3 regions of the Streptomyces sp. NBC_00045 genome follow, and region 2 is predicted to be linked to each of the others. Evidence: riboswitches for the same ligand, from Rfam matches in the RefSeq annotation. Region 2 holds a riboswitch; each other region holds the start of a gene.
What was found. Region 2 has a riboswitch for cobalamin ahead of OHA65_RS24865 (ribonucleoside-diphosphate reductase subunit alpha). Riboswitches for the same ligand answer to the same signal wherever they lie in the genome.

Region 1: it holds a riboswitch for cobalamin, as region 2 does, so the genes downstream of both, OHA65_RS10205 (cobalamin biosynthesis protein) here and OHA65_RS24865 (ribonucleoside-diphosphate reductase subunit alpha) in region 2, are expected to answer to the same signal.
Region 3: it holds a riboswitch for cobalamin, as region 2 does, so the genes downstream of both, OHA65_RS26320 (energy-coupling factor ABC transporter permease) here and OHA65_RS24865 (ribonucleoside-diphosphate reductase subunit alpha) in region 2, are expected to answer to the same signal.

Annotation. Positions count from the first base shown of each region.
Region 1 is NZ_CP108271.1:2,149,895-2,159,376, reverse strand. It holds gene OHA65_RS10225 (cobyrinate a,c-diamide synthase) at 1-126, opposite strand, end outside; gene cobO (cob(I)yrinic acid a,c-diamide adenosyltransferase) at 120-719, opposite strand; gene OHA65_RS10215 (putative cobaltochelatase) at 719-2,827, opposite strand; gene OHA65_RS10210 (cobyric acid synthase) at 2,982-4,526, opposite strand; gene OHA65_RS10205 (cobalamin biosynthesis protein) at 4,538-5,497, opposite strand; cobalamin riboswitch at 5,536-5,687, opposite strand; gene OHA65_RS10200 (hypothetical protein) at 5,802-6,023, opposite strand; gene OHA65_RS10195 (inorganic phosphate transporter) at 6,052-7,341, opposite strand; gene OHA65_RS10190 (hypothetical protein) at 7,697-8,827, shown strand; gene OHA65_RS10185 (hypothetical protein) at 8,945-9,482, shown strand, end outside.
Region 2 is NZ_CP108271.1:5,269,690-5,279,171, forward strand. It holds gene OHA65_RS24850 (DUF3703 domain-containing protein) at 1-280, opposite strand, end outside; gene OHA65_RS24855 (helix-turn-helix domain-containing protein) at 328-1,041, opposite strand; gene OHA65_RS24860 (ribonucleotide-diphosphate reductase subunit beta) at 1,155-2,171, opposite strand; gene OHA65_RS24865 (ribonucleoside-diphosphate reductase subunit alpha) at 2,171-4,573, opposite strand; cobalamin riboswitch at 4,713-4,854, opposite strand; gene OHA65_RS24870 (GNAT family N-acetyltransferase) at 4,889-5,389, opposite strand; gene OHA65_RS24875 (Uma2 family endonuclease) at 5,495-6,052, shown strand; gene OHA65_RS24880 (YbdD/YjiX family protein) at 6,104-6,301, opposite strand; gene OHA65_RS24885 (carbon starvation CstA family protein) at 6,298-8,451, opposite strand; gene OHA65_RS24890 (GntR family transcriptional regulator) at 8,650-9,414, opposite strand.
Region 3 is NZ_CP108271.1:5,572,478-5,581,959, forward strand. It holds gene OHA65_RS26280 (ATP-binding protein) at 1-221, shown strand, start outside; gene OHA65_RS26285 (polysaccharide deacetylase family protein) at 574-1,401, shown strand; gene OHA65_RS26290 (hypothetical protein) at 1,398-2,588, shown strand; gene OHA65_RS26295 (EF-hand domain-containing protein) at 2,677-2,889, shown strand; gene OHA65_RS26300 (PadR family transcriptional regulator) at 2,980-3,540, opposite strand; gene OHA65_RS26305 (ATP-binding cassette domain-containing protein) at 3,577-4,401, opposite strand; gene cbiQ (cobalt ECF transporter T component CbiQ) at 4,398-5,147, opposite strand; gene OHA65_RS26315 (energy-coupling factor ABC transporter substrate-binding protein) at 5,151-5,522, opposite strand; gene OHA65_RS26320 (energy-coupling factor ABC transporter permease) at 5,522-6,214, opposite strand; cobalamin riboswitch at 6,243-6,438, opposite strand; gene OHA65_RS26325 (flavodoxin family protein) at 6,552-7,265, shown strand; gene OHA65_RS26330 (hypothetical protein) at 7,273-7,773, opposite strand; gene OHA65_RS26335 (SsgA family sporulation/cell division regulator) at 7,909-8,322, opposite strand; gene OHA65_RS26340 (hypothetical protein) at 8,511-8,816, opposite strand; gene OHA65_RS26345 (L-serine ammonia-lyase) at 9,098-9,482, opposite strand, start outside.

The sequences.
Region 1 (9,482 bases), 3.1 Mb from region 2:
GTGCGGGGACACGGCGAGGCCGCGCTCCGCGAAGGCCGCCATCAGGCCCGTCGCGACGGTGGTCTTGCCGCTGCCGGAGGACGGCGCGGCAATGACCAGTCGCGGAATGTGGAGCGATGTCACCACTCGATGCCCTTCTGGCCCTTCTGGCCCGCGTCCATCGGGTGCTTGACCTTGGTCATCTCGGTCACCAGGTCCGCGAACTCCACCAGCTTCTCGGGCGCGTTGCGCCCCGTGATCACCACGTGCTGGGTGCCGGGACGGTTCCGGAGCACCTCGATGACCTCGTCGACGTCGATCCACCCCCAGTGCATCGGGTACGCGAACTCGTCGAGCACGTACAGCTTGTGCGTCTCGGCCGCCAGGTCGCGCTTGACCTGCTCCCAGCCCTCCTTGGCCGCCTGCTCGTTGTCGAGCTGCGCGTCCCGCTGGACCCAGGACCAGCCCTCGCCCATCTTGTGCCAGACGACGGAGCCGCCCTCGCCGGAGGCCCCGAGCACCTTGAGCGCGTTCTCCTCGCCGACCTTCCACTTCGCCGACTTGACGAACTGGAACACCCCGATCGGCCAGCCCTGGTTCCAGGCGCGCAGCGCCAGCCCGAAGGCCGCCGTCGACTTGCCCTTGCCCGGGCCGGTGTGGACGAACACGAGCGGGCGGTTACGGCGCTGACGCGTCGTGAGTCCGTCGTCCGGAACGACGGTCGGCTGTCCCTGCGGCATTACGCGGCCCTCCTGGTGCTGCTGTGGGGTGATGCACTGGATGTCACTGAGGTACGTACGTTCTTCACGAGCCCGGCCAGTGAATCGGCCCGCAGCCCGTCGAGGGTCACGGCGGGCCCGCCCAGGTCGGCGGCGAGCGCCCCCGCCAGGCCCAGCCGGACCGGCCCGGACTCGCAGTCCACGACCACCGAGGCGATCCCCTGGGCGGCCAGCAGCCGGGCACTGCGCCCCGACAGCTCGCGCGGGTCACCGCCGACGGCCCCGGCCGAAGTGGCCCGCCCGTCGGTGACGACGACCAGCAGCGGGCGGCGCGAGGGGTCCCGCAGCCGCTCGATCCGCAGCACCTCGTGGGCCTTGAGCAGGCCCGGTCCGAGGGGGGTGCGGCCGCCGGTCGGCAGCTTCTCCAGCCGGGCGGCGGCCGCCTCCACCGAGGAGGTGGGAGGCAGCGCCAGTTCGGCACCCGTGCCGCGGAAAGTGATCAGGCCGACCTTGTCCCGGCGCTGGTAGGCGTCCAGCAGCAGCGAGAGCACCGCGCCCTTGACCGCGCTCATGCGCTGCCGGGCGGCCATCGAGCCGGAGGCGTCGACGCAGAACAGCACGAGGTTGCCCTCGCGGCCCTCCCGGGTGGCCTGCCGCAGATCGTCCTTGCGGATCACCAGACCGCGCCCGGCGCGGCCGCGCGCCTTCTGGTGCGGGGCGGCGGCGTGCACGGTAGCCGCGAGGTGCAGCTTCGTCAGCTGGCCCCGGGGGCGCTGGGCACCGGTGGTGCGGCCGTGCGCGGTGCGGGCCCGCGAACGGCGCCCGGCCGCTCCCTCGCCGAGGCCCGGCACGCTGAGCACCTTGGTCCGGAACGGCTCGGCGGCCCCGACGGCGGCCTGCTCGGCGCCGTCGGCTCCGCCCCGGGGGGCGGAGGGCTCCGGTTCGGTGGCCTCCCGGTCCTCGGGGGCCGTCCCGTCGGGCGCGTCGGGGGCATCGGGGGCGTGGCCGGTCTCGGGCCCGCCGTTCTGCGGAGGCACTCCGCCGCCGTCCCCGTCGGGACCGCCGCCGTCGTCCGGACCCTCGGGCTCCGGGTCGGGCTCGGGTTCCGGCTCCTCGTCGGGGAAGCGGTCCAGGATCTCGTCGAGCTTGTCCTCGTCCAGGCCGGGCGCGTCGAAGGGGTTGCGCCGGCGCCGGTGGGGGAGGGCCAGCAGGGCGGCCTGCCGGACGTCCTCCTTGCGCACGGAGGTCCGTCCCGCCCAGGCCGCCAGCGCGGTCGCGGTACGGGCCATCACGATGTCGGCGCGCATGCCGTCGACCTCGAACCCGGCGCAGGTGGCGGCGATCTGCAGCAGCGCAGTGTCACCCAACACCACCTGTGGGAGCAGGGCACGGGCGGCCACGACCCGGCCGCGCACCTCCTGCTCGTCCCCGGCCCAGCGGCTCGCGAAGCCCGCGGGATCGTCCTCGTACGCGAGCCGGCGGCGCACCACCTCGACGCGCTGCGCGGGCTCCCGGGAGGCGGCGACCTCCACGGTCAGCCCGAACCGGTCGAGCAACTGCGGCCGCAGCTCACCCTCTTCGGGGTTCATGGTGCCGACGAGCAGGAAGCGGGCGGCGTGCCGGACGGAGACGCCCTCGCGCTCCACGTAGGAGGCGCCCATGGCGGCGGCGTCGAGGAGAACGTCCACCAAGTGGTCATGGAGGAGGTTGACTTCATCGACGTACAGGATGCCGCGGTGCGCGTCGGCCAGCAGGCCGGGCTCGAAGGCCTTCACGCCCTCCGAGAGGGCCCGCTCGATGTCGAGGGCGCCGACGAGCCGGTCCTCGGAGGCGCCGACCGGCAGCTCCACCATGCGCGCGGGACGGGCGGCACCGGGGCCGGGCTCGTGCGGGCCGTCGGGGCAGGCCGGATCCGGCGCGCCGGGCGCGCAGGAGAACCGGCAGCCGGGGACGACGTCCACCTGCGGCAGCAGCGCCGACAGGGCGCGCACGGCGGTGGACTTGGCGGTCCCCTTCTCGCCGCGCACGAGCACGCCGCCGACCGCGGGGCTCACGGCGTTGAGCAGGAGCGCCAGCCGCAGGTCGTCCTGACCGACCACCGCTGTGAACGGGAAGTGGGTGATGCTCATCCGCTGTTCGCTCCTTCGAGGGGCTCGTGCCGACGCACGGGCCGACGGGCTGCGATCGTGCAAGGGTTGCCGAGTCTCCCGATGCTCCCCGCGCTCACGGGGATCGAGACGTCCACGGCGCGGGCAGGGGACGGGCCCCGCAGGGCCCGGCCCGTCACGGGGCGCCCGGCGGGAGGAAGGGGAGGCCGGCAGGGGCGCCGGACTCGATCAGCCGGAGCAGCGCACGCGTATCGGCGTGCTCCTCGATCAGGTCGCCGAGCAGGTCGAGCTGTTCCTCCCGCAGCGCGGCGAACGACGTGTCCGGCGCCGGGACGAACCGGCGCCCGGCGGCCGCGGCCACCTGCCGCAGGAACGCCCGGCGGAAGCCGTCCGACTCCAGGGAGCCGTGCCAGTGGGTGCCCCACACCGACCCGACCCGGCACCCGTCCAGGAACGGCTCCCCGCCCAGGACTTCGGCCACCCCGTGGTGGATCTCGTAGCCGGTCACCGGCTCGCCCAGTGCCGTGCCCTGCGGCCGCGCCAGGGTCTTCTCCGCCGCGAACCGCACGCGCACCGGCAGCAGCCCGAGCCCCGCCACCGAGCCGGCCTTCGACTCGACCTCGTCCTCGATGCGCTCGCCGAGCACCTGGAAGCCGCCGCAGATGCCCAGCACCGGGCGGCCCTCCGCGGCCCGACGCAGCAGCGCACCGGCCAGCCCGCGCTCCCGCAGCCACTCCAGGGCCTTCACCGTGCCGCGCGTACCCGGTACGACGACCAGGTCCGCGTCGGCCAGTTCCTCGGCCCGGTCCACGAACCGCACCACCACGCCCGGCTCCGCAGCCAGCGCGTCGACGTCCGTGAAGTTCGACATCAGCGGCACCGCGCAGACCGCGACCCGCAGCACGTCCTCGCCGACCGGCGGGGCCACGACCGACTCGCGCACCGCGCCCCGCAGGGAGACCCGGAGGCCGTCCTCCTCGTCGATGCCCAGCCCGTGCTGGAAGGGGAGGACACCGTAGGTCCCCCGCCCGGTGAGTGAACGCAGCATCTCCATGCCCGGCTCCAGCAGCGACACGTCGCCGCGGAACTTGTTCACCAGGTAGCCGGCGATCAGCGACTGGTCTTCGGGCGACAGCAGCGCCGTCGTCCCGAAGAACGAGGCGAACACACCGCCCCGGTCGATGTCGCCGACCACGACCACCGGGAACCGGGCGGCCCGCGCGATGCCCATGTTCACGATGTCGGTCCGACGCAGGTTGATCTCGGCCGGGCTGCCGGCCCCCTCGCAGATCACGGCGTCATACGTGCCCCGCAGCTGCTCCAGGCAGTCCGTGACGATGCCGAGCAACTGTTCCTGGCGCCCGCCGTGCAGTCCGTTCCCGGGGGACGACCCACCGGACCCCCCGAAGAACCCGCGCGCGCTCATCTCGCCCACCGGCTTGCCCAGCAGCACCACCTGGCTGCTGCGGTCACTGCCGGGCTTGAGCAGCACCGGGTTCATCAGCGCGGTCGGCTCCACGCACGCCGCCTGCGCCTGCATCGCCTGCGCGCGCCCGATCTCGGCGCCCTCGCGCGTCACGAACGAGTTCAGCGACATGTTCTGCGCCTTGAAGGGCGCCACCTTCACGCCCTGGCGGGCGAGCCAGCGGCAGATGCCCGCCGTGACCACGCTCTTGCCGGCGTCCGAGGTCGTGCCGGCGACGAGGAGTCCCCCGCCCAGCTTTCCGCCGCTCACCGGCGTCCCCTCCCAGTCCAACGCGACACTGCACAGCGCAGTGCCACACACGCTCCGAGTGCCAGCCACGTCACCTGCCGCGACAGCCGCACCGCCCGTTCGATGTCCGCGACCTCCACCGGCCGCCCCGCCGCGCCGTTCAGCACGGCCCGGTGCTCGACCCGGCCCCCGTACGCCAGGGTGCCCCCCAGCCGGACACCGAGCGCCCCGGCGAAGGAGGCCTCCACGGGCCCGGCGTTCGGGCTCGGGTGCTCGGCGGCGTCCGCACGCCAGGCCCGTACGGCTCCCCGCCGGTCGGGTCCGGCCAGTACGGCGGCCAGGGCGGTCAGCCGGGCGCCAGGCCAGCCCGCGAGGTCGTCGAGGCGGGCGGAGGCCCAGCCGTAGCGCAGGTAGCGCGGCGACTTGTGGCCCACCATCGCGTCCAGGGTGTTCACGGCGCGGAACGCCAGCAGCCCGGGTACCCCGGCGGCGGCGCCCCACACCAGGGCCCCGACCACCGCGTCGGAGGTGTTCTCGGCGACCGATTCCACGACGGCGCGGGCCATCTGCTGCTCGTCCAGGGCCTGCGGGTCGCGCCCGCACAGGTGCGGCAGCCGCTCGCGGGCCACCTCGGCGTCCCCGGCGGCGAGCGCGCCGCCGATGGCGCGGGCCTCCCTGCCCAGCGAGGTGCCGCCGACGACGGCCCAGGTGGCCGCCGCGGTCAGGGCGATACGGGCGGTCGCGGGCCGCGAGCGCACGGCGCGGGCGCCCAGCGCGCCGACGGCGGCCGCGCCCCCGGCGCACACGAGGGTATGGACGAGGCCCCGGGCGCGGTCGTCGCGCCACAGGGCGCGCTCGACGGCGGCGGCTGCTCGTCCGAAGGCGGCCACGGGGTGCCCTCGGCGCGGATCACCGAGGATCCGGTCGCCGATCAGGCCCGCCGTGGCGCCGTACGCGAAGACGCGATCGGCACGCATGGTGGCAGGTATGTCCTCACTCAGGGTCCGCGCCCTGGTTCGACGTGTCCGGCGGTGGGAGTTCCTGGCTCCCGAGGCGCACGCGTCGCGTGCTCCCCGGTGACAGTGGCGGGACCGCGCCGGATTCGCACCGGACTTCCTCTCCATGCCGCCGTATTGGCTCGGGCAGTCCACCACGCACCGCGAAGGCCCGTCAACTCGCCGTTGACCTGCGGCGAGGCAGGTCACAGTGACGGGTCCCGGGTACGGGAAAGCTCCCCCCGGGAAACCCGGAGGGAGCTTTCGTACGACGTGCCCGAGTCGGTCAGGCGACGATCAGGTAGAACCCGTACGCCACGGCTGCCGCGACGAGCGCGAAGCAGGCGTACGCACCGCTGCGGGCGAGGGTGGCGGTGCCGCCCTGCTCGGTGGCGGCCTCGTGCTTGGAGAGGCCCACCAGGCCCATCGTGAACAGGGCCACGAGCGCGACGGTGGCGGAGAGGCTGACCCCGAAGACGGAGCCGAGTGCTGCCCAGTCGATCTTCATGCTGCGGATTCCTCTGTCGTTCTCGGGGTCAGACCGCGGCGGCCGGAGCCGCGGGGGCCGCCGGAGTCGCGGGGGCGGCGGCCGGGATGGTGGCCTTCAGGTCCTCGTCGGCCACTGCGGCGGTCGTACCGGCGGCGGCCTCGGCGGCCATGGTCGGCGGGACGGTGACGGCGGCCATGGCCGTGGTGACGACACCCGGCTCCTCGGCCGCGGCCGTCCGGGCGTCGTTGACGTTGTGGTGGTCGACGACCTGGCGGCGCGAGATGGCCCAGATCGCGACGCAGGAGGCGATCAGGAACAGCGCGACGGCGGCGACGCCGATGTCACCGGTGCGCATGACCAGCTCGGCGCCGGAGGCGACGACGGCGGCGGCCGGCAGGGTCAGACCCCAGGCGATGAACATGCGGGTGGCGGTGGACCAGCGGACCACACCACCCTTGCGGCCCAGGCCCGCACCCATGACGGCGCCGGAGCACGCGTGGGTGGTGGAGAGGGAGAAGCCGAGGCTGGAGGAGGCCAGGATGACGCTCGCGGCCGAGGTCTGGGCGGCGAAGCCCTGCTGCGGCTGGAGGTCGGTCAGGCCGCTACCCATGGTGCGGATGATGCGCCAGCCGCCCAGGGAGGTGCCCAGTGCGATGGCCAGGCCGGCGGAGATGATGACCCAGACCGGCGGGTTCGCGCCGGAGTCCAGGGCGCCGCCCGCGACGAGGGCGAGGGTGATGATGCCCATCGTCTTCTGCGCGTCGTTGGTGCCGTGCGCGAGGGAGACGAGACCGGCCGAGGCGATCTGCCCGGCGCGGTAGCCCTTGGTGGAGGTCTTCTGGCCGACCTTGCCGCCGAGCTTGTACGTGACCTTCGCGGCCAGCATCGCGGCCACGCCGGCCACGATCGGGGCGGCGACGGCGGGGATGAGCACCTTGGTGACGACCACGCTGCCGTTGACGGCGTCGATGCCGGCGGAGGCGACCGCGGCACCGATGAGGCCGCCCATCAGGGCGTGGGAGGAGCTGGAGGGGAGTCCGACCAGCCAGGTGACGAGATTCCAGAGGATCGCGCCGACCAGCGCGGCGAAGATCACTTCTGGCTGGATGCCCTCCTCGTTGATCAGGCCCTTGGAGATCGTCTTGGCGACCTCCACGGACATGAACGCGCCGACGAGGTTGAGCACGGCGGACATGGCCACCGCCGTCTTGGGCTTGAGGGCGCCGGTCGAGATGGTGGTGGCCATCGCGTTGGCTGTGTCGTGGAAACCGTTCGTGAAGTCGAACACGAGAGCGGTGATGATCACGATCCCGAGGAGAAGCGTTATGTGCTCCATTTACCCAGGCTTCTGTTTGACGTCAGTGGCTCGGCGACCGTAGGCAACCTGGGTGAACGGAAGATGAACTGACTCGGGCGGAGCGGTGTACTGGCCCGTCGTGCCATCGGGAGCTTCGTCCCGATTTTGCCGTTGATACCGCCATTAATGCACGTCAGAGCCTGGTGAACGAACGGATCCGCAGGGGGTCCGAGGCCTCCGGGTCCACCCCGGAGGGCTTCCGGAAGAGATCCAGATCACTTTTCCGGCCGGCCCCGCGAGGCGCTTGCGGACCCCGTCGCCGACACCGCCCAGACCCCAATCGGAGTATTCCGCTCCAGTGGCCCGCCCGCGCTCGCGCCCTGACACTGGAGCAGTGCGTACCGCCACAGCGACGGCCGCGGTCGTCGCGACCACTCTTGTCGGGGCCGGTGCCGCCGCGGTCGCGGCCGGCCGGCACGCCGCCGACGTCGCCCTGCGGCACGAGCCCGGCCGCCCCCTGCCCGGCGGGCCGCGGCTCAGCGTCCACGCCAGCGGCTCCGGCCGCATCACGCTGACCCGCTCGCTGGCCTCCCTGCGCCCCGGAACGTACGGGCTCACCGCCCCCGGGGTGCACGCCGCGGTCGGACCCGTCCTCGACGGCGCCGCGAACGGCCCGGACACCGTCGTGCGCCGGCTCCTCGCCGTCACCCACGGCAGCCTCGACGCCGGCACCCGGGTCGCCCTCACCCCCCAGGTCCACGCGGGCAACCCGCGCACCGCCCTCGGGCTCGACCACGCCGACGTGGACGTCCCCGGCGAGCTCGGCGCCCTGCCCGCCTGGTTCGTGCCCGCCGCCCGCGACACCTGGGTGATCACCGTGCACGGGCTCGGCGCCGGTCGCGAGCACCCGATGGTGGTCATGCCCTTCCTGCACCGCCAGCGGATGCCCGTCCTCGACCTCGCCTACCGCGGCGACCTCGGCGCCCCCGCCTCACCCGACGGTCTCGGCCACCTCGGCGAATCGGAATGGCGGGACGTGGACGCCGCCATCCGGTACGCCCTGCGCTACGGCGCCGACCGGGTCGTGTTGCACGGCTGGTCCACCGGGGCCGCCATGGCCCTGCGCGCCGTCGAGCGCTCGGCCCTCGCCGACCGGATCTGCGGACTCGTGCTGGACTCGCCGGTGCTCGACTGGCACACCACCTTGCGCGCGCTCGTCGCCGCCCGCCGCACTCCCGCCGCGCTGGTGCCGTTCGCGGTGCGGGCCGCCGAGGCGCGCGCCGGTCTGGGGGTCGACCGCCGGCCGCCGGGCGCCGACCCAGGCGCGCTGCGCGTCCCGGTCCTGATCTTCCACGGCCCGGACGACACGCTCGCCCCCTGGGAGCCCTCCCGCCGGCTCGCCGCCGCCCGCCCCGACCTGGTCACCCTGCGGACCGTCCACGAAGCGCCGCACGGGGCGATGTGGAACGCGGATCCGGCCGGATACGAGGAGGCCCTGAGGCGGTTCCTGACCCCTCTTATGTGAAGGCCGTGTGCCGGAGGGGGCGGGGAGGGAGCATTCTCCCCGTATGTCCCCATGCCGAGCAGCGATAATGGCTGGTTCCGTTTGGGCTTTCGGCCGGTGACGGGCGAGACTGCTCCCGTGACGTCCCGAAAGCCTGATGAGCAGTTGGCTCGCGACTCCAGACTCCGACTCGTCTCCCCGCGGTCGGTCGCCGCGGCCCGCAAGGCGGTGACCGACCGGCGCGCGCGTTCCGCTTCCCGGCCCCCGGCGGGCACCCCAGCCACGGCCGAACTCGCCACCCGGGCCCGGGCCTCGCTGGCCGATGCCGTACGGCTCGCCCGCTGGGCCGAGCTCAACCTCGGCACCGTCGGCGGAGGCCGCCCCGCCCCGGCGGGAGCGCTGCCCGCCGCCGATGTCGAACGCGCCGCAGTCGAACTGAACCTGACCCACGGACAGATCCGGGTCGGCTGGGATCGCGCCCGGCTCGCGGGCCTCGTCGAGGTCCACGGCGGCCAGGCCCGGCCCGGCTGGCGGCTGCGGGCCTGGGACCGCGACGACACCGCCGTACTGCGCGGCTGGGTCGCACTGTTCGACGCCTGGTCGCTGGTCCACCCGGCGCCCGCCGACATCACCCCCGCGGTCGTCGCCGAGGTGGTCGAGGCGATGCCCCAACTGC
Region 2 (9,482 bases):
ACCCGGCGCCGGCCACCAGGATCCGCACCACCTGCCCCACCGTCTCCGCCCGGTCCCGGCAGCGCACCGCCAGCCGGAACATGTGCCAGTGGGCGCGGGTGTGGGGCCAGGCCCAGGCCTGGGAGATGATGTGCGCCCGCTCCAGCGCGGTCCACATGGCCCGGGTGTCGGGCGCGGCCTCGCGGGCGCGGCGCAGCTCGTCCTCAAAGGCCTTGCGCACGGCGGCCGGCATGGACTTGCCGGTGCAGGCGGCCACGCATTTGCTCATTGCGTTTCTCATGCGCCCACAGTGCGGCCACGGGGCCCTGCGGGGCTTGAACGAACCTGCTACATCCATTGGACGGTGCGGGTGAAGCCCGACGGCGTGATCCCGAACATCCGCCGCCACACCCGGCTGAGATGCGCCCCGTCGGCGAAGCCCGCGCCGTGCGCCGCGTCCGTCAGGGAGTGCCCCAGGGAGGCCAGTTCGGCGGCCCGCATCAGCCGCAGCCACAGCACGTACGGGCGGAACGGCAGCCCGAGTTCCGCCCGGAACAGGTGCGCGAGGCGGCTCTCCGACAGGCACGCCACCTCGGCCGCCCGAGCCAGCCGTACCGATTCCCGGCCGGGCAGCCACTCCAGTACCCGTGCCAGCCCCGGGTGCTCCGCCGCGTCCGGCTGCGGCCCTCCGGGCAGTACGGCGTCCAGTGCGCACGCCGCCTCGAAGGCGTCGGCGGGCAGCCCCGCGGCCGGTACGAGGTCCCCCGCGTCCCCCGCCAGCGCCGAGAGCCGGCGCCCCGCCGAGGAGAGCGGGTCGTAGTGCAGCACCACCCCGTGCGGCGCCCCGCGCAGCACCGCGTGGCGCACCCCGGCCGGGACCACGTACGCCCGGCACCCGACGGGCTCCCCGTCCGGCCCGGCCATCAACAGCTCGTCCCCGTCCAGCGCGGCGATGACCTGGACGGAGTGATGGGCGTGCACACCGGCGGACCCGACGGCGCCCCCGTACAGCAGGCCCCCCGGCCGCAGCCGGGCCCGCCCCGCCCACCCGTCGGCGGTCATGCGGCCGGCCCGGGACACGACGAAGCGCCCCCGCCCGAGAACCCGGTGGACCGGGTGTCGCTCCCCATGGGCGGGGACGCTATCAAGCCGTACCGGCGGTGGCCGGACGGGACTTAGAAGTCCTCGTCCAGGTCGACCGTGCCCTCGACCGCGACCTGGTAGGCCGACGGACGGCGCTCGAAGAAGTTCGTCAGCTCCTGGACGCCCTGGAGCTCCATGAACGAGAACGGGTTCTGCGAGCCGTACACCGGCGGGAAGCCGAGACGGACCAGGCGCTGGTCCGCGACGCACTCCAGGTACTCGCGCATCGACTCGGTGTTCATGCCCGGCAGGCCGTCACCGCACAGGTCGCGGCCGAACTGCAGCTCGGCTTCCACGGCCTCCTTCAGCATGTCGGTGACCTGCTGCTGGAGCTGCTCGTCGAAGAGCTCCGGCTCCTCCTTGCGGACCGTGTCCACGACCTCGAACGCGAAGTTCATGTGCATGGTCTCGTCACGGAACACCCAGTTGGTGCCGGTGGCCAGGCCGTGCAGCAGGCCGCGCGAGCGGAACCAGTACACGTACGCGAAGGCGCCGTAGAAGAACAAGCCCTCGATGCACGCCGCGAAGCAGATCAGGTTCAGCAGGAAGCGGCGGCGGTCGGCCTGGGTCTCCAGCCGGTCGATCTTCTCGACCGAATCCATCCACCTGAAGCAGAACTGCGCCTTCTCGCGGATCGACGGGATCTCCTCGACGGCGTCGAAGGCGGCCGCGCGGTCGTCCGGGTCGGGCAGGTAGGTGTCGAGCAGCGTCAGGTAGAACTGGACGTGCACGGCCTCCTCGAACAGCTGGCGCGACAGGTACAGGCGCGCCTCCGGGGAGTTGATGTGCTTGTAGAGCGTCAGCACCAGGTTGTTCGAGACGATCGAGTCGCCCGTCGCGAAGAACGCGACCAGACGGCCGATCATGTGCTGCTCGGCCGGCGTCAGCTTCGCGAGGTCCGCGACGTCCGAGTGGAGGTCGACCTCCTCGACGGTCCAGGTGTTCTTGATCGCGTCCCGGTAGCGCTCGTAGAAGTCCGGGTAGCGCATGGGACGCAGCGTCAGCTCGAAGCCCGGGTCGAGCAGGTTCTTCTTGTCGGTGGAGCTCATTACTGGCAGGCCTCGCAGGACTCGGGGTTCTCAAGGGAGCAGGCGAGCGCTTCCGCGGCCGCGGCTTCGGCGGCGGCGTCGGCCAGCGGCAGCGCTGCGGGGGCGGCCGCCTGCGCGGCACGGGCGATCTTCGTCGCCGGGCGCGAACGCAGGTAGTACGTGGTCTTCAGACCCTGCTTCCAGGCGTACGCGTACATCGAGGACAGCTTCCCGATGGTCGGCGTCTCCAGGAACAGGTTCAGCGACTGCGACTGGTCGAGGAACGGCGTACGGGCCGCCGCCATGTCGATCAGACCGCGCTGCGGGATCTCCCACGCCGTGCGGTACAGCTCGCGCACCTCGGCCGGGATCCAGCCGAAGCCCTGGACCGAACCGCTGGAGTCGCGCAGGGCCTCACGGGTCTGGGCGTCCCACACGCCGAGCTTCTTCAGCTCCTCCACCAGGTAGCCGTTGACCTGGAGGAACTCACCCGACAGCGTCTCGCGCTTGAAGAGGTTGGAGACCTGCGGCTCGATGCACTCGTACACGCCGGCGATCGAGGCGATCGTCGCCGTCGGGGCAATGGCGAGGAGCAGCGAGTTGCGCATGCCGGACTTCGCGACGCGGGCGCGCAGGGCGTCCCAGCGCTCCGGCCAGTTCAGCTCGGTCTCGTAGTGGTCCGGGTGCAGGACACCGCGGGCGGTGCGGGTCTGCTCCCAGGCGGGGAGCGGGCCGCTCCGCTCGGCGAGGTCGCAGGAGGCCTCGTACGCGGCCAGCATGATCCGCTCGGAGAGCTTGGTGGACAGCGCCCGCGCCTCGGCGGAGTCGAACGGCAGCTTCAGCTTGAAGAAGACGTCCTGGAGGCCCATCGCGCCCAGACCCACCGGACGCCAGCGGGCGTTGGAGCGCCCGGCCTGCTCGGTCGGGTAGAAGTTGATGTCGACCACGCGGTCGAGGAAGGTCACGGCGGTGCGGACGGTCTCGTCCAGCCGCTCCCAGTCGATCTCCCCGTCCACGACGAAGGCGCCGAGGTTGACCGAGCCGAGGTTGCAGACGGCGGTCTCGCCGTCGTTGGTGACCTCGATGATCTCGGTGCACAGGTTCGAGGAGTGGACGACGGTGCCCGGCTCGGCGGTCTGGTTGGCCGTGCGGTTGGAGGCGTCCTTGAAGGTCATCCAGCCCTGGCCGGTCTGCGCGAGGGTGCGCATCATCCGGCCGTACAGGTCACGCGCGGGCATGGTCTTGCGGGCCAGGCCGTCCGCCTCGGCCTTGCGGTAGGCGGCGTCGAACTCGTCGCCCCACAGGTCGACCAGCTCGGGCACGTCGGCCGGGGAGAACAGCGACCAGTCGGCGTCCGCGTTCACGCGGCGCATGAACTCGTCCGGCACCCAGTGCGCCAGGTTCAGGTTGTGGGTACGGCGCTGGTCCTCGCCGGTGTTGTCGCGGAGCTCCAGGAACTCCTCGATGTCCGCGTGCCAGGTCTCCAGGTAGACGGCGGCGGCACCCTTGCGGCGGCCGCCCTGGTTCACGGCCGCGACGGAGGCGTCGAGGGTCTTCAGGAACGGCACGATGCCGTTGGAGTGGCCGTTCGTACCGCGGATCAGCGAACCGCGGGCGCGGATGCGCGAGTACGAGAGACCGATGCCGCCGGCGTGCTTCGACAGACGCGCGACCTGGTGGTAGCGGTCGTAGATCGAGTCGAGCTCGTCCAGCGGGGAGTCCAGCAGGTAGCAGGAGGACATCTGCGGGTGCCGGGTGCCGGAGTTGAACAGCGTCGGGGAGGACGGCAGGTAGTCGAGGCGGCTCATCAGCCGGTACAGCGAGGCCACTTCCTCGACGGCCTGGACGCTGTCGTTCTCGGCGAGGCCGCAGGCCACGCGCAGCATGAAGTGCTGCGGGGTCTCGATGACCTGGCGGGTGATCGGGTGGCGCAGCAGGTAGCGGCTGTGCAGGGTGCGCAGGCCGAAGAAGCCGAAGCGGTCGTCGGCGCCCTCGGCGAGCGTGTGCTCGACCAGCGCGTCCAGGCGGCTCGCGTGCAGCGCCACGAACTCGGCGGTGCGGTCGGCGATCAGGCCCTCGCGGTGACCGACCGCGACGGAGGCGGAGAAGGAGGTGGCCCCCTGGCCGGTGGCTTCCTCGGCGACGGCCAGCGTCAACAGCCGGGCGGCGAGCCGGGAGTACGCCGGGTCCTCGGAGATCAGACCGGCGGCGGCCTCCGTGGCCAGTCCGCGCAGTTCGGCCTCGTCGGCGGCGGCGCTGCGCCCGCGGAGCGCGGCGGCGGCGACCCGGCCCGGGTCGGTGTCGGGGAGGTCGGCCGTCAGCTCGGTGAGGGTACGCAGCAGTGCGGCCCCAGGTCCCCCGGTCTCGATTCCGGTGTCGGACGGGTCGGACTCGGCGCGCGGTGCGGAAGGCGCGATGGTCACGGGGGGAGCTCTCCCTCGCTCGGCTCCGGGACACCTTTGGTGCGGGCGCGAGCGGGCGCGCGCGGGCATGGCAGGGCAGCACCGCGCGGCGTCCACCGGCCCAACCGCGAGGCCCGGACGTATCGACACCCGGTTCGGTCGAGCCGGGTGCACTGTCGGCAGGTCATCGGACTTGCGGTGACACCAATGGGTGTACTTCATACCGTTGCGGGACAGTTCCGGATTCCCACCGGATTCCCCTGCGACGACAGCGAGGACGAGCATACATGTGGGGGCCGCCTCGTGTGCGACCCCCTAGATGTTGTGTCGGCGTCGCTACAGATCGAGACCGTACGTGAGCAGAGCGAGGCCGGGGACGGGCTCCCAGTCCCGTCCGGGGGTACGGACGAAACCGAGCCGTTCGTAGATCCGGTGGGCCCCGACCATGTCGTCCGTGGTGGACAGCACGAGGCGCCGTACGCCCTCGATCGCGCGGGCGCGGTCGATGCAGGCCCGTACCAACGCCTCCCCGGCGCCCCGCCCGCGACCCTCCCGGGCGACGGCCAGCATCCGGAACTCGGCCTCGCCGGCTCCGGCGATGTCGCACAGCGGGCTCCCGGGCGCGGCGAAGGCCACACCGCCGAGGATCCGCCCGTCGCTCGTCGCGGCGACGAGTATCTCTCCGTCGGCCGCCCGTCCCGCCACGTCCTGCAGCCGCGCGAGGTACGGGTCTTCCTCGCCGAAGGTGAGCAACCCGTCCCCGAGATAGGCCTGCACGGTGATCTCCCCGAGCGTCCCGTACTCCGTCGCCAATGCTTCCCTGATCACGATGTCCATGCGGTCGAGTGTGCCGGACGGCTGTCGGTGCCCGGCGCTATCGTCGGAGACGGCACCGTCGAGAAGGGCGAGCGAGGCACGACCGTGATGACAGACCGGCCCCACATGCTGACTGAGGACTTCGAAGCCGTGGCGCGCATGGCGGCGCGCGAGAGGGAGGGGACACGGCTGGAGTTCATCGACGGGATCATCAGGAGCAAGGCCATGCCGGACGGCGACCACGGGATGATCATCCAGTGGCTCACGCGGATCTGTATGCAGTACCGCCCCGAGCTGTGGCTGCATCCCGGGCAGGGCATCAAGGCCCAGGAGTACCGGGCAGGTCGGGCGATTCCGGATGCGGTGCTCGCACCGGCCAAGGCGTTCGCCGGCCAGGGCGACTGGGTCGACCCCGCCCCGATCCTCATGGCCGTCGAGATGACCTCGTGGGACTCGGACACCCACCGGCGGGACCACGTCGAGAAGCCCCGCGCCTACGCGGAGACGGGCATCCCCGTCTACCTCCTGATCGACCGGGCCAAGTGCGAGATCTCCGTCTACAGCCAGCCCAACGGCCGACGGTACGAGAACACCCGCGTCGTGGCGTACGGCAAGGACGCCGAGCTCCCCGACCCCATCGGCATCACCCTCCAGACCGAGGTCCTCAAGGACTGGGTGCGCTGAGAACGCCCGAGGGCCCCGCCTGCTCGGCGGGGCCCTCGGGTGAGTCAGGGCTCAGCAGCAGCGGAAGCCCTCGCGGGGGTCCGCCTCGCGGGAGTCCGTACGGGCGCGTTCGAAGGCGCGGCGGGTCATGACCCGCGCGTCCGGGTCGTGCGTACGGGCGTGCGCGACGTACCGGTCGTACGCCGCCTCGCCCGAGAACTCCCGTACGAAGTAGCTCACCTTCGTCAGCGCCGCTCGGACGCCGCTCATGCGACGGGCTCCTTCGCGCGGCCGCCGCCCGAGTCCAGGCCGGCGGCGGCGAGCTCGGCGCGCTCCTCGGGCGTCGCGATGAGCCCGGCCGGAGCGACGATCTTCGACTCGGTCCACGGGACCTCGGCCAGGCTGACCGACTCCGGGCTGCGGACGGCCTTGAGGCAGGTCCGCGCGGCGTCCAGCAGCACGATGATGATCAGTGCCGCGAAGAGCGCAGACAGGACGCCGTCGACCGTGGCGTTGGTGACGATGGTGTGCATCTCGCCCGCGTTCTTCGCCGGCGGCAGCACCTTTCCGGCGTCGATGCCGCTCTGGTACTTGTCGCGCTGGGCGAAGAACCCGACCTTCACGTCGTCGGAGAACACCTTCTGGTAGCTCGCGGTGAGCGTGACGGCCACGTCCCAGGCCAGCGGGACGGCGGTCACCCACGCCCACTTGAGTCGCCCGGACTTCACCAGCAGCGTGGTGCAGACGGCCAGGGCCACCGCCGCGAGCAGCTGATTCGCGATCCCGAACAGCGGGAAGAGCTGGTTGATGCCGCCCAACGGGTCCTTGATGCCGACCCACAGGAAGTAGCCCCAGCCGCCGACGACGAGCGCGCTCGCCAGCCACACGCCGGGCTTCCAGCTGATGTCCTTGAAGGGTTTGTACACGTTGCCGAGGGTGTCCTGGAGCATGAACCGGCCGACACGGGTGCCCGCGTCGAGGGTGGTCAGGATGAACAGAGCCTCGAACATGATCGCGAAGTGGTACCAGAACGCCTTCATGCCGGCGCCGCCGACCACGGACGAGAAGATCTCGGACATTCCGAGTGCGAAGGTGGGAGCGCCACCCGTACGGGACAGCAGGCTGGTCTCCTCCACGTCCTTCGCGGCCTGTGCGAGGAACTCGGGGGAGATGGCGAAGCCGAAGTGGGTGACGGCCTGTGAGGCGGTGTCGACCGTGGTGCCGATGACGCCGGCGGGGGAGTTGACCGCGAAGAACAGGCCGGGCTCGATGATGGTGGCCGCGATGATCGCCATGACGGCGACGAAGGACTCGGTCAGCATGGCGCCGTAGCCGATGACCCGGACCTGGGTCTCCTTCTGGATCATCTTCGGGGTGGTGCCGGAGGACACCAGCGCGTGGAAGCCGGACAGGGCGCCGCAGGCGATGGTGATGAAGACGAACGGGAACATCGACCCGGCGAAGACCGGCCCGTCCCCGCGGGCGGCGAAGTCGGTGACCGCGGGCATCTTCAGGGTCGGCATCGCCAGCACCACGCCCACCGCCATGAGCGCGATGGTGCCCACCTTCATGAAGGTGGAGAGGTAGTCGCGGGGCGCGAGGAGCATCCACACCGGCAGCACCGAGGCGATGAAGCCGTACGCGACCATCCACAGGACGAGCGTCTCCTTCTCCAGGGTGAAGGTGCTCGCCAGCGAGGAGTCGGCGACCCAGCCGCCCGCGACGATGGCGAGCAGCAGGAGCGCGACGCCGATGACGGAGATCTCGGTGACCCGGCCCGGCCGCAGCACGCGCAGGTAGAAGCCCATGAAGAGCGCGATGGGGATGGTCATGCCGATGGAGAAGACGCCCCAGGGGGAGTGCGCCAGCGCGTTGACGATGACCAGGGCGAGCACAGCCAGCAGGATGATCATGATGGCGAACACGGCGACCAGGGCGGCGGCTCCGCCGACGGGGCCGATCTCGTCCCGGGCCATCTGGCCGAGGGAGCGCCCGTCGCGGCGGGTGGAGAAGAAGAGGGTGACCATGTCCTGGACGGCGCCCGCGAAGATGACGCCGGCGACGATCCAGATGGTGCCCGGCAGGTAGCCCATCTGCGCGGCGAGGACGGGGCCGACCAGGGGGCCGGCTCCGGCGACGGCGGCGAAGTGGTGGCCGAACAGCACCCGGCGGTCGGTGGGGTGGAAGTCGACGCCGTTGTCGAGGCGTTCGGCCGGGGTGGCCCGCGTCTTGTCGACCTTCAGGACGCGGTCGGTGATGAAGCGCGCGTAGAAGCGGTAGCCGATGGCGTACGAGCCCAGCGCGGCGGCGAGCAGCCAGGCCGCGGAGATCTCCTCGCCGCGGGAGAGGGCGAGGATGCCCCAGCCGAGGGCCCCGACGAGGCCGACGAGGACCCAGACGGCGATCGACTTGGGAGTCATGCCCCCGGAGCCCTCTGGTGCGGAGGGCGAGTCCGCCGTGCCCGGACTCGCCGCGTTCCGTTCTGTACCTGTTGCTTCCGGTTCCGGCATGATCCTCGTCCCCTCGTTGATCATCTGCGTAAGCGCAGGGAATCTACGGGGGCCCGCCCGGTGAACGTAAGCCCCCGTCCGCATAGCGGAACGAGAGTCAACTACGAATCACACGGCGGGGCGCTGGAGTCGGGCGACGAACTTGTAACGATCGCCGCGGTACACCGACCGTACCCACTCGACGGGTTCGCCGTCGGCGTCCAGCGAGTGTCGGGAGAGCATCAGCATCGGCAGGCCGACGTCGGTGCCCAGCAGGCCCGCCTCGCGCGGGGTGGCGAGGGAGGTCTCGATGGTCTCCTCGGCTTCCGCGAGCCGTACGTCGTACACCTCGGCGAGGGCGGTGTAGAGGGAGGTGTACTTGGCCAGCGAGCGGCGCAGCGCGGGGAAGCGCTTGGCCGAAAGGTGAGTGGTCTCGATGGCCATGGGCTCACCGCTGGCGAGGCGCAGCCGCTCGATGCGCAGCACCCGGCCGCCCGCGGCGATCTTGAGGAGCCCGGCGAGGGTGTCGTCGGCCGTCACGTAGCCGATGTCGAGGAGTTGGGAGGTGGGCTCCAGCCCCTGGGCCCGCATGTCCTCCGTGTACGAGGACAGTTGGAGCGGCTGTGAGACCTTCGGTTTCGCGACGAAGGTGCCCTTGCCCTGGATGCGCTCCAGTCGACCCTCGACGACGAGCTCCTGGAGCGCCTGGCGCACGGTGGTCCGCGAGGTGTCGAATTCGGCCGCGAGCGTGCGCTCCGGCGGCACCGGTGTGCCGGGGGGCAGTGTTTCCGTCATGTCGAGCAAGTGCCGCTTGAGTCGGTAGTACTTGGGCACACGCGCCGTGCGAGTGGCCGCCCCGCCTTCCGGCTCCGTGGTCGCCCCTTCGGTGGACATCGCCGCCCGCCTTCCCGACTCCAGTTTCGCTGCCGTCACCGGCTCCTCCGATATGTGCGGTCACATCG
Region 3 (9,482 bases), 300 kb from region 2:
GCGCCCGTTCCTTCGGTTTACGGATGCACCGGCGGCGCGGCTGGATCCGCGTCGAGGTGCGCGACCCCTCGCGCGGGCTGCCCTGCCTGATGCCGGTCCACGAGCTGGACACCACCGGCCGGGGCCTCTTCCTCGTCGACAAGCTCTCCGACCGCTGGGGCGCCGACCTGCTGCCGCGCGGAAAGATCACCTGGTTCGAGATGCGCGTGGCCGACCGCTGATCCCCCTGCCGTCGCCCCGCCCGGATACGCCCGAAGCCCCCGGTCGCCGTGGTGGGGCGTCGTGGGGGCTTCATGGGTGCGCCGAGGATCGAAGGGGGTGTGATCCTCGGCGTGGCGACTTCGCTCGGGTCAATGGGGGAAGCCGTGATTTCGACTATGGCAGACGGGCGACCAAACGCCAAAAGTCCCAAGTTGGACATAAGTGTGCAAATACTAAGAGTTTCCAGCTAAATCCTAGGTGAGGTGGGCCACTCACCTCGTAATCAATGAATAAATATCCACCGCTCTGTGTGATTCGTTGATCGAGTAACGGACGCTCCCTCGTATGGGTGGACTCCGGCGAAGGTCCCGAATGGGGTCAATCGTTACCTTCCGCAGCATCCACCCCTTAAATGGGCAGGTGCTCTGCTACCCGGACCGCCGATCCGCCCTCCGCGCCGGTGCGGCGGTCGCCGCCGGCGCCTTCACCGCCGCCTGCGGCTCGGGCGCCCGTACGCCCGCCGCCCCGCCCTCGAAGGCGGCCCCGGCGAAACCCGCCCCCGTCCGGCCCGCGGCGGTCCCGCGCCGGTTCCCCGGCCAGCCCACCGAGATCGCGCACGGTCCGCGCGACCGCCCCGGGGTCGCCCTCACCTTCCACGGCAACGGGGACCCCGCCACCGCCCGGGCCGTGCTCGCCGAGGCCGAAAGGGCGGGCGCGCGCGTCACCGTACTGGCGATCGGCAGCTGGCTCGACGCCCACCCGGACATGGCGCGCCGCATCCTGGACGGCGGCCACGAACTCGGCAACCACACCCAGCGCCACCTCGCGATCAACACCATGCCCGAGGCGGAGGCCTACGCCGAGATCACCGGCTGCGCCCAACGCCTCAAGCGGCTCACCGGCTCCATCGGCACCTGGTTCCGGCCCTCCCAGACCCAGTACGCCACCCCGCTCGTCCAGCGCCTCGCCCAGCGGGCCGGCTACCCGCACGTCCTCTCGTACGACGTGGACTCCCTCGACTTCACCTCGCCCGGTGCCGCGGCCGTCATCCGCAACGTCACCGGGACGATCCAAGGCGGATCGGTGGTGAGCCTGCACTTCGGCTACGCGGACACGGTCGACGCGATGCCGCCCCTCCTCGAAGAACTCGCGCGCCGCAAGATGCGCGCGGTGACCACCACGGAGCTGCTGACCTCATGACGACCACCCGCCTTCCCCGGAAGGCCACCGTGCTGCTGGCCGGTCTGGTCCTCGCCGCCCTGGCCGGCTGCGGATCGGCCGACAAGGAGCCCGCCGAGGCGCTCGGCTCCGCCGCGCAGGCCCGGCAGCCCGTCAAGGCCGTACCGGCCGTCCCCCCCGGCCTCGCCGGCATGCCGCCGCTCCTCGACCCGAACGACGTGTACGCGGCCGATCGGCCGAACCGCCTCTCCCCGGTGGTCAAGGACTTCCCGTCCCGCGTCTACGTGCCGAACACCACCTCCAACACGGTGTCCGTCATCGACCCGGCGACGTACAAGGTCATCGACACCATCCCCGTCGGCATCCAGCCCCAGCACGTCGTCCCGTCCTGGGACATGAAGACCCTGTGGGTCAACAACAACCGCGGCCACACGCTCACCCCGATCAACCCGGCCACGGGCGAGGCGGGCGCACCCGTCGAGGTGCACGACCCGTACAACCTGTACTTCACCCCGAACGGCAAGTACGCGGTCGTGATGGCCTCCATGGACCGCGAGCTGGTCTTCCGCGACGCCCACACCATGAACCGGGTGAAAACGGTCCCGGTGACCTGCTTCGGCGTCAACCACGCGGACTTCTCCGCCGACGGCCGCTACTTCATCGTGAGCTGCGAGTTCTCCGGCGAGCTCCTCAAGGTCGACACCGAGAAGATGGAGGTCATCGCCCAGCAGAAGCTGCCCTTCGAGGGCGCGATGCCGCAGGACGTGAAGGTCTCCCCGGACGGCAAGACCTTCTACGTCGCGGACATGATGGCGCACGGCATGTGGGTGTTCAGCGGGGACAAGTTCGACATCCCCAAACTGCTGCCCACCGGCAAGGGCACCCACGGCCTGTACGTCAGCCGCGACTCCAAGGAGATGTACATCTCCAACCGCGGTGAGGGCAGCATCTCCGTCTTCGACTTCAAGCAGAACAAGCTGACCAAGAAGTGGGAACTGCCCGACGGCGGCAGCCCCGACATGGGCGGCGTCTCCGCCGACGGCAAGGTGCTGTGGCTGTCGGGCCGCTACAACTCCGAGGTCTACGCGATCGACACGGTCACCGGCCGCCAGCTCGCCAAGATCCCGGTGGGCGGCGGCCCGCACGGCCTGGCCGTCTACCCACAGCCCGGCCGCTACTCGCTCGGCCACACCGGGATCTTCCGCTAGGCCACGGCGCCGGGACCCGCGGATGGGGCGGGGCCCGGCTGCCGTTACCCTTGGCCGGTCAACAAGCACCGAGAAGGGGTGGATCCCAGTGGCTGACATCGAGAGCGCGCGGGCGACGTTCGGCAAGTTCGACGCGGACGGTGACGGCTTCGTCACGGCGGACGAGTACAGCGCGGCCATGAAGGCGATGGGTGACGCGTACGTCACCGGCGCCGTCGCGGACGCCGTCATCGCCGCCAAGGACACCAACGGCGACGGCCTCCTGAGCTTCGACGAGTTCTGGGCCTCCCTGAACAAGTAAGCCCCGCCCCCCCGGCCGATGCCGGAAGGGCACGCAGCCCCCGCAACGCCCCCCGCCGGGCGCGGCGGGGGCTTCGCACTGCCCGTCGGCTCAGGGCGTGACCCCGCCGGGTGGCCGGGTCATGTCCTCGACCTCGCCCAGGGCCTCCTCCAGCCAGCGCAGCCAGAACATCTCCAGGCCGATGCCGCCGTGCAGGACCAGGCGGCGCAGCCGGTCCTCGTCGGAGTCCCGCCCGGGCGGGAAGTCCTTCTCCTCGATGGCCTCGTAGACCGCCAGCTGGCGGCGGTGCAGATCCAGATGGCGCCGCAGCTCCCCGGCCAGCCCGTGCGGGCCCACGACGGCGGCCGCCCGGATCCGCAGCAGCAGCGGATCCCGGATGGCCTTCGGGTCCTGGCTCTCGCCGACCCACCGCGCGAGCTCCGCGCTGCCGGCCTCCAGCACCTCGTACTGCTTCTTCTGCCCCCGTACTGGGACCTCGCTGGGCAGCGCCCGGATCAGCCCGGCCTCCTCCAGCCGGCCCAGCTCGCGATAGATCTGCTGGTGCGTCGCGGACCAGAAGTACCCGATCGACTTGTCGAACCGCCGCGTCAGCTCCAGCCCCGACGAGGGCTTCTCCAGCAGGGCGGTGAGGATGGCGTGCGGCAGCGACATGCGGCCATCCTAGGGAGGCGCGAGAGCGTCGTCCGGCTACCGGGTCCAGGCGGCGAGGGCCTCCGGGGTCCTGGGGCCCGGGTCGTCGGTGGCCAGGAGGGCGCGGGACCGCAGGAACGTCGTCACCGCCGGGGACCACGCCTGGCGCAAGCCCGCCGAGGCCAGCAGCTCCGGGTCGGACAGCAGGGCCTGCGCCGGGCCGACGCGGATGCCCGACGGGGTCAGCACCGCCGCGTCGTCCGCCCAGCGGACCGCCAGGTCGACGTCGTGCGTGGCCATGACCACCGTGGTGCCGGCCGAGCGGAGCCCCGCCAGGGCGTCCAGCAGGCGTTCCTGCCCGTCCGGGTCCAGGCCCGCCGTCGGCTCGTCCAGGATCAGCACCCGCGGAGCCATCGCCACCGCGCCCGCGATCGCCGCCCGCTTGCGCTGCCCGTACGAGAGCAGGTGCGTCGGGCGGTCCCGCAGCGCGGTGATGTCCAGTGCGGAGAGTGCGGCCTCCACCCGCGCCCGTACCTCCCCGACGGGCAGGCCCAAGTTCATCGGCCCGAAGGACACGTCCTGTTCCACCGAGGCCGCGAACAGCTGGTCGTCCGGGTCCTGGACCACCAGCTGCACCGCCGTCCGCAGTCGGGTCAGCCCCGCCCGGTCGTACGACACCGCGGTCCCGTCGAGGCGCAGCGCCCCCGAGCCCGGGCGCAGGCCCCCGCTCAGCAGCCGCATCAGCGTGGTCTTGCCGCTGCCGTTGCGGCCCAGCAGGACCAGCGCCCGGCCCTCCGCGATGGCGAAGTCCACGTCGGACAGGACCGCCGGGCCGTCCTCGTACGCGTAGCCGGCGCCGGCCAGTTCCACCAACGGTTTCACAGGTAGAGCCCCTTCAGGGTGAGAGTCAGGGTGATCAGGGCCGCCAGCAGGGCCCCCGACGCCGCCAGGAACCGCCACGACAGGGTCGCCTCGGGTACGAGGACCCGCAGCGCGCCGTCGTAGCCGCGCCCGGCCAGGCCCACCTGGAGCCGCGCCGCGCGGTCGAAGGCCCGTACGAACGAGGTCGCGGCGAGCCCGGCCAGCGAACGCCACACCGCGGCCCGCCCGGACTGGCCCAGACGGGCGGCCTGGGCGCGCCGTACCTGGGCCATCGAGTCCAGCAGCAGGAAGCCGATCCGGTACATGACCAGGGCCACGTCCACCACCGGCGCCGGGACCCCGGCACCCACCAGCCGGGGCAGGACGTCCGAGACGGGCGTGGTGAACGCGAACAGCAGCACGCCGAGCGAGGCCGCCGAGGTCCGCAGCAGCAGGTCCGCGGCGTGCCGGGGGCCGTCGGGGGCGAGCGAGACGAACCCGGCCGGCCCGCCGACGGAGACCAGCAGGGGCAGGGCGCCGGTGAAGCAGAAGCCCAGCGGGATCCGGAACGCCCGCCACAGCTGCCGCCCGGCCACACCGGCCGGCCCGAGGAGCACGGCGAGCGTCGCCGCGGCGACCAGCGGGCCGCCCGGCCAGGGCGGCAGGCACACGGCGGTGACGGTCAGTCCGAGTCCCAGCAGGGCCTTCTCCAGCGGATGGCGGCGGCGCCAGCGGCTGGAGTGCGCGGCCACGTCGATCGGCAGCACCGCCTACGACTCCGTGGCAGTGGGGTCGGCAGCGGTCGCCGCGGCAGCGGTCGCCGCGGCGGCGGTCGCCGCGGCGGCGCCCTGGCGGCGGCCCTTGCGGACGCCGAAGTAGTACGCGAGCAGGCCCGCGCCGAGCGCCGCCTGGAGGGCGAACAGCGCCGACTCCACTTCCCCGGAGGGGGGTTCGTACAGCGGCGAGAACCACGGCTCGTAGTCCGGCTTCAGTTCGGTGATCGCCGCCTCCGCCTGCGCGTCGGAGCCCGTGAACGGCTCCTCCTTGCCGTCGCCCAGCCCCAGCGCGAGCGGCAGCACGGCCAGGGCCGCCACCAGGAGCAGCAGCAGGCCGTTGATCTTCGTGTTCCGGTTCATCGCCATCAGAGCGCCGCCTTCTGCTCGCCGCGACCGCTGAGCTTCGCGACGCCCAGCCGGACCAGGTCCGACTTGCTCGACTGCATCAGCAGCCGCATCACGAGCACCGTCAGCAGGCCCTCGCTGACCGCGAGCGGGATCTGGGTGACGGCGAAGATGCCGCCGAACTTCGCGAGCGCGCCCGGGAATCCGCTGCCCGGATCGGGGAACGCCAGGGCCAGCTGTACGGAGGTCACGCAGTAGGTGACCAGGTCGGCGAAGAAGGCGCCGAAGAAGACGGTCACCATCAGCGGGACGTCGAAGCGCTTGAGCAGCAGGTACACCCCGTATCCGGCCCAGGGTCCGGCGATGGCCATCGAGAAGACATTCGCGCCGAGGGTGGTCAGCCCGCCGTGCGCGAGCAGCAGTGCCTGGAAGAGCAGGGTGATCGTGCCGAGCACCGCCATGATCGGCGGCCGGAACAGGATGGCGCCGAGCCCGGTCCCGGTGGGGTGCGAGCAACTTCCCGTCACCGAAGGGACCTTCAATGCGGAAAGGACGAACGTGAATGCTCCGGACGCCCCGAGCAGCAGCGTGCTCTCCGGGTTGGCCTTCACCTCGCGGGTGAGGGCGCGGACACCGTGGACGACGAAGGGAGCGGACGCGGCGCCCCAGGCGACCGCGTGCAAAGGGGGCAAGAACCCCTCGGCTATGTGCATGAGTTGGGAGACCTCTCCAGCACCTCGTGGATGGACAACGCGCCCCGGCCGGTCTCCTGGCTCACGGGTGCTGATGCCCTGGCTCCGCCTTCCCGGGCGGTGCGGAACCTCCCGCGCCGCCCAGTGGCTTCCCGTGGGACCGGAGCCGGACTTCCCGTTCACAGTGGCGAGGGCCGCACCGGTTTCCCACCGGTTTCCCGAACACCAAGGCCAGATGACCCTAGTCGGACGGACGGACCGGTACCAACCCGGTCCGAACGGGTACGGTCCGCGGCGGGCGTCCCCGAACGGGTGCGCCCCGGTGGCGGCGCCACCCGCGGGCGTCCAGGCTGGCGGCGTGGCCGCCGATTACGACTACTCCGACCTGACCGCCGTCTACGTCAACTGCACCCTCAAGCGCTCGCCCGAGACCAGCAACACCGAGGGCCTGATCGACAGGAGCCGCTCCGTCATGGAGGCGGCCGGCGCCCGGACCTCGCTGATCCGCGCCGTGGACCACGACATCGCCACCGGTGTCTGGCCCGACATGACCGAGCACGGGTGGGAAACCGACCAGTGGCCCGTCCTGTACAGCCAGATCATGGACGCCGACATCCTCGTCCTGTGCGGCCCGATCTGGCTCGGCGACAACAGCTCGGTCATGAAGCAGGTCATCGAGCGGCTCTACGCCTGCTCCTCGATCCTGAACGAGCACGGCCAGTACGCCTATTACGGCCGCGTCGGCGGCGCACTCGTCACCGGCAACGAGGACGGCGTCAAGCACTGCGCCATGAACATCCTCTACAGCCTCCAGCACCTCGGCTACGCGATCCCGCCGCAGGCCGATGCGGGCTGGATCGGCGAGGCCGGGCCCGGGCCCTCGTACCTCGACCCCGGCTCGGGCGGTCCCGAGAACGATTTCACCAACCGGAACACCACCTTCATGTCGTGGAACCTCATGCACCTTGCCGCCCTGCTCAAGCGGTCCGGCGGGATGCCGGCGCACGGCAACCAGCGCTCGGAGTGGGACGCCGGCTGCCGCTTCGACTTCCCGAACCCGGAGCACCGGTAGCCCGCTCTCACCGGCAGACGTTGCGGTGCGCCACGTCCAGCACGAACCGCTCGGGCGAGTGCAGCGTGAAGGAGGTGAAGGCGGGCCTGGCGTCGAAGGCGGCGCCGAAGGTCACGTACCCCTCGAAGTCGCCGGTCATGGCGAGCCCCTTCAGCTGCGGAAGGCGGATCTTGACGAGCTCCGGCCCGCGGTACGTACTGCGGCCCGTGCGGTCGTGCGCGGCGGCGGGGTGCAGACGGATCTCCAGGAAGTGCTTACCGGCGAGCGGCACCGGCGTGCCGGAGCCGTCCTGGACCAGCTTCGGCACGCGGGTGACGGTGACCCCGGGGACGTGTCCCCGCAGGTCGACGACGATGCGGTCGTACGTGCAGTGACCGCCCCAGCGGGCGTTCACGACGAGCGGCACGGGCCGCACGGCGGCCGAGGCCGGCGCGGCGAGGGTGATGCCGGCGGTGAGCAGCGAACCCGTGGCGAGGGCCACGAACTGCCGGCGGCGGAGGTGGTTCATGACGTCCCCCTGATTCTTCGGAGGCGGGGACCGATGTCACCACTAAGGACACGCCCGGCAGGCTCACGGTTGCACTCGAACCACAAGAGAACCAAACAAATTCGGCAAACCGCGCAATCCAGGACAGTGAGCTCCCTATCGGGGCAGGAGGGTGCTCAGCTCGGCGTCGAGGTCGTAGTGCCGCTGCTCCTCCCCCCGCGGAACCAACTCGACCAGTCGCCGGCACAGCGCGCCCACGTCCCTCGCCCGGGCGGACACCACGCAGCTCTGCGCGCCGTTGCTGAAGGCGAGGAAGACGCGCGGCGAGCGGCCCTGCCACTGCGGCCACACGTGGATGTCCCCCTCGCCGGTCGCGCAGGTCTCCCCGTCCAGCAGTAGGTCCCGGGAGAACACCCAGTGCGCCAGGTGCATCCCGGCGCCCCGGAAGTCGAGCGTCAGCTCGTAGGGCCGGTCGCAGCGGTACGTGAAGGCCCCGTGTACGGGTATGGGCCCGGGTGCGTCCTCCAGCCGGAGCGGGAGGACGCGGTACTCGATGTCGTTGCCGTCCATGGCGCGGCGCCTCTCTGTCGTCTCTCGTCCCGCCTGCCCGCAGCCCCCTCGGGCAAGCTAGCCCACCTCCCGGTCGCCCCTGCGGGCCGAAGGTCCCGACCCCGGGGGCCGCTGGACCCGTCTTGTCACAGGAACGCGAAGGGGCCCGCCCTCCGGGGGGGAGGGCGGGCCGCCGGGGCGCAGGTCCGCTACGGGGCGGGGTGGAAGACGAACGAGTCGTTGGACTGCCCGGTGGCGGTGAAGGAGGCGCCGTTGGATTGGGAGCCGTTGCTCTGGTTGGAGGCCCCGGAGCCGGTGGCGACCTGCTGGGTGGTGGAGGAGTTGCCGAGGTTGGCGCCGGCGACCCCGCTGCCGAAGATCTCGGCGACGGCGGCATGGGACGAGATGCCGGCACCGGCGCCGTTGTCGGCCCGGGCGACGCCGGCGAAGAGGGCGACGGCGAAGGGGAACGAGGCGACGGCGGAGATCACGCGGATGCTGCGGTTGCTTGCCATGATGAAGTCCTCCAGTGCGCAAAGGGGCTGCGGTCCAAGGCGGTTGGCCGGCCGCCGGGGGTGTGGCCGCGACGTCACGTGATCACCTTGGCGCATGTGATCATCGAGAAACCAGCCCGGACCGGAGGATTCGCCCTCAAGCGTGATCAACTCACCCCAAACGTCAAAAGGCCCGCAAATCCGCCGTGTTGTGCTCCTCGGCGCCGTGGGGGAGCCCGGCGGGAACGGGGAAGGGGCCCGACGCAGTGCGTCGGGCCCCTTCCGGCGTCATGCGCGCCCGGTCAGCACTCGATGACGTTGACCGCCAGGCCACCGCGGGCGGTTTCCTTGTACTTGACCTTCATGTCGGCGCCCGTCTCCTTCATGGTCTTGATGACCTTGTCGAGGGACACCTTGTGCGTGCCGTCGCCGCGCATCGCCATCTTCGCCGCAGTGACGGCCTTGACCGCCGCCATGCCGTTGCGCTCGATGCACGGGATCTGGACCAGGCCGCCGACCGGGTCGCAGGTCAGGCCCAGGTTGTGCTCCATGCCGATCTCGGCCGCGTTCTCCACCTGCTCCGGGGTGCCGCCCAGGACCTCGGCGAGGGCGCCCGCCGCCATCGAGCAGGCCGAGCCGACCTCGCCCTGGCAGCCGACCTCCGCGCCGGAGATCGAGGCGTTCTCC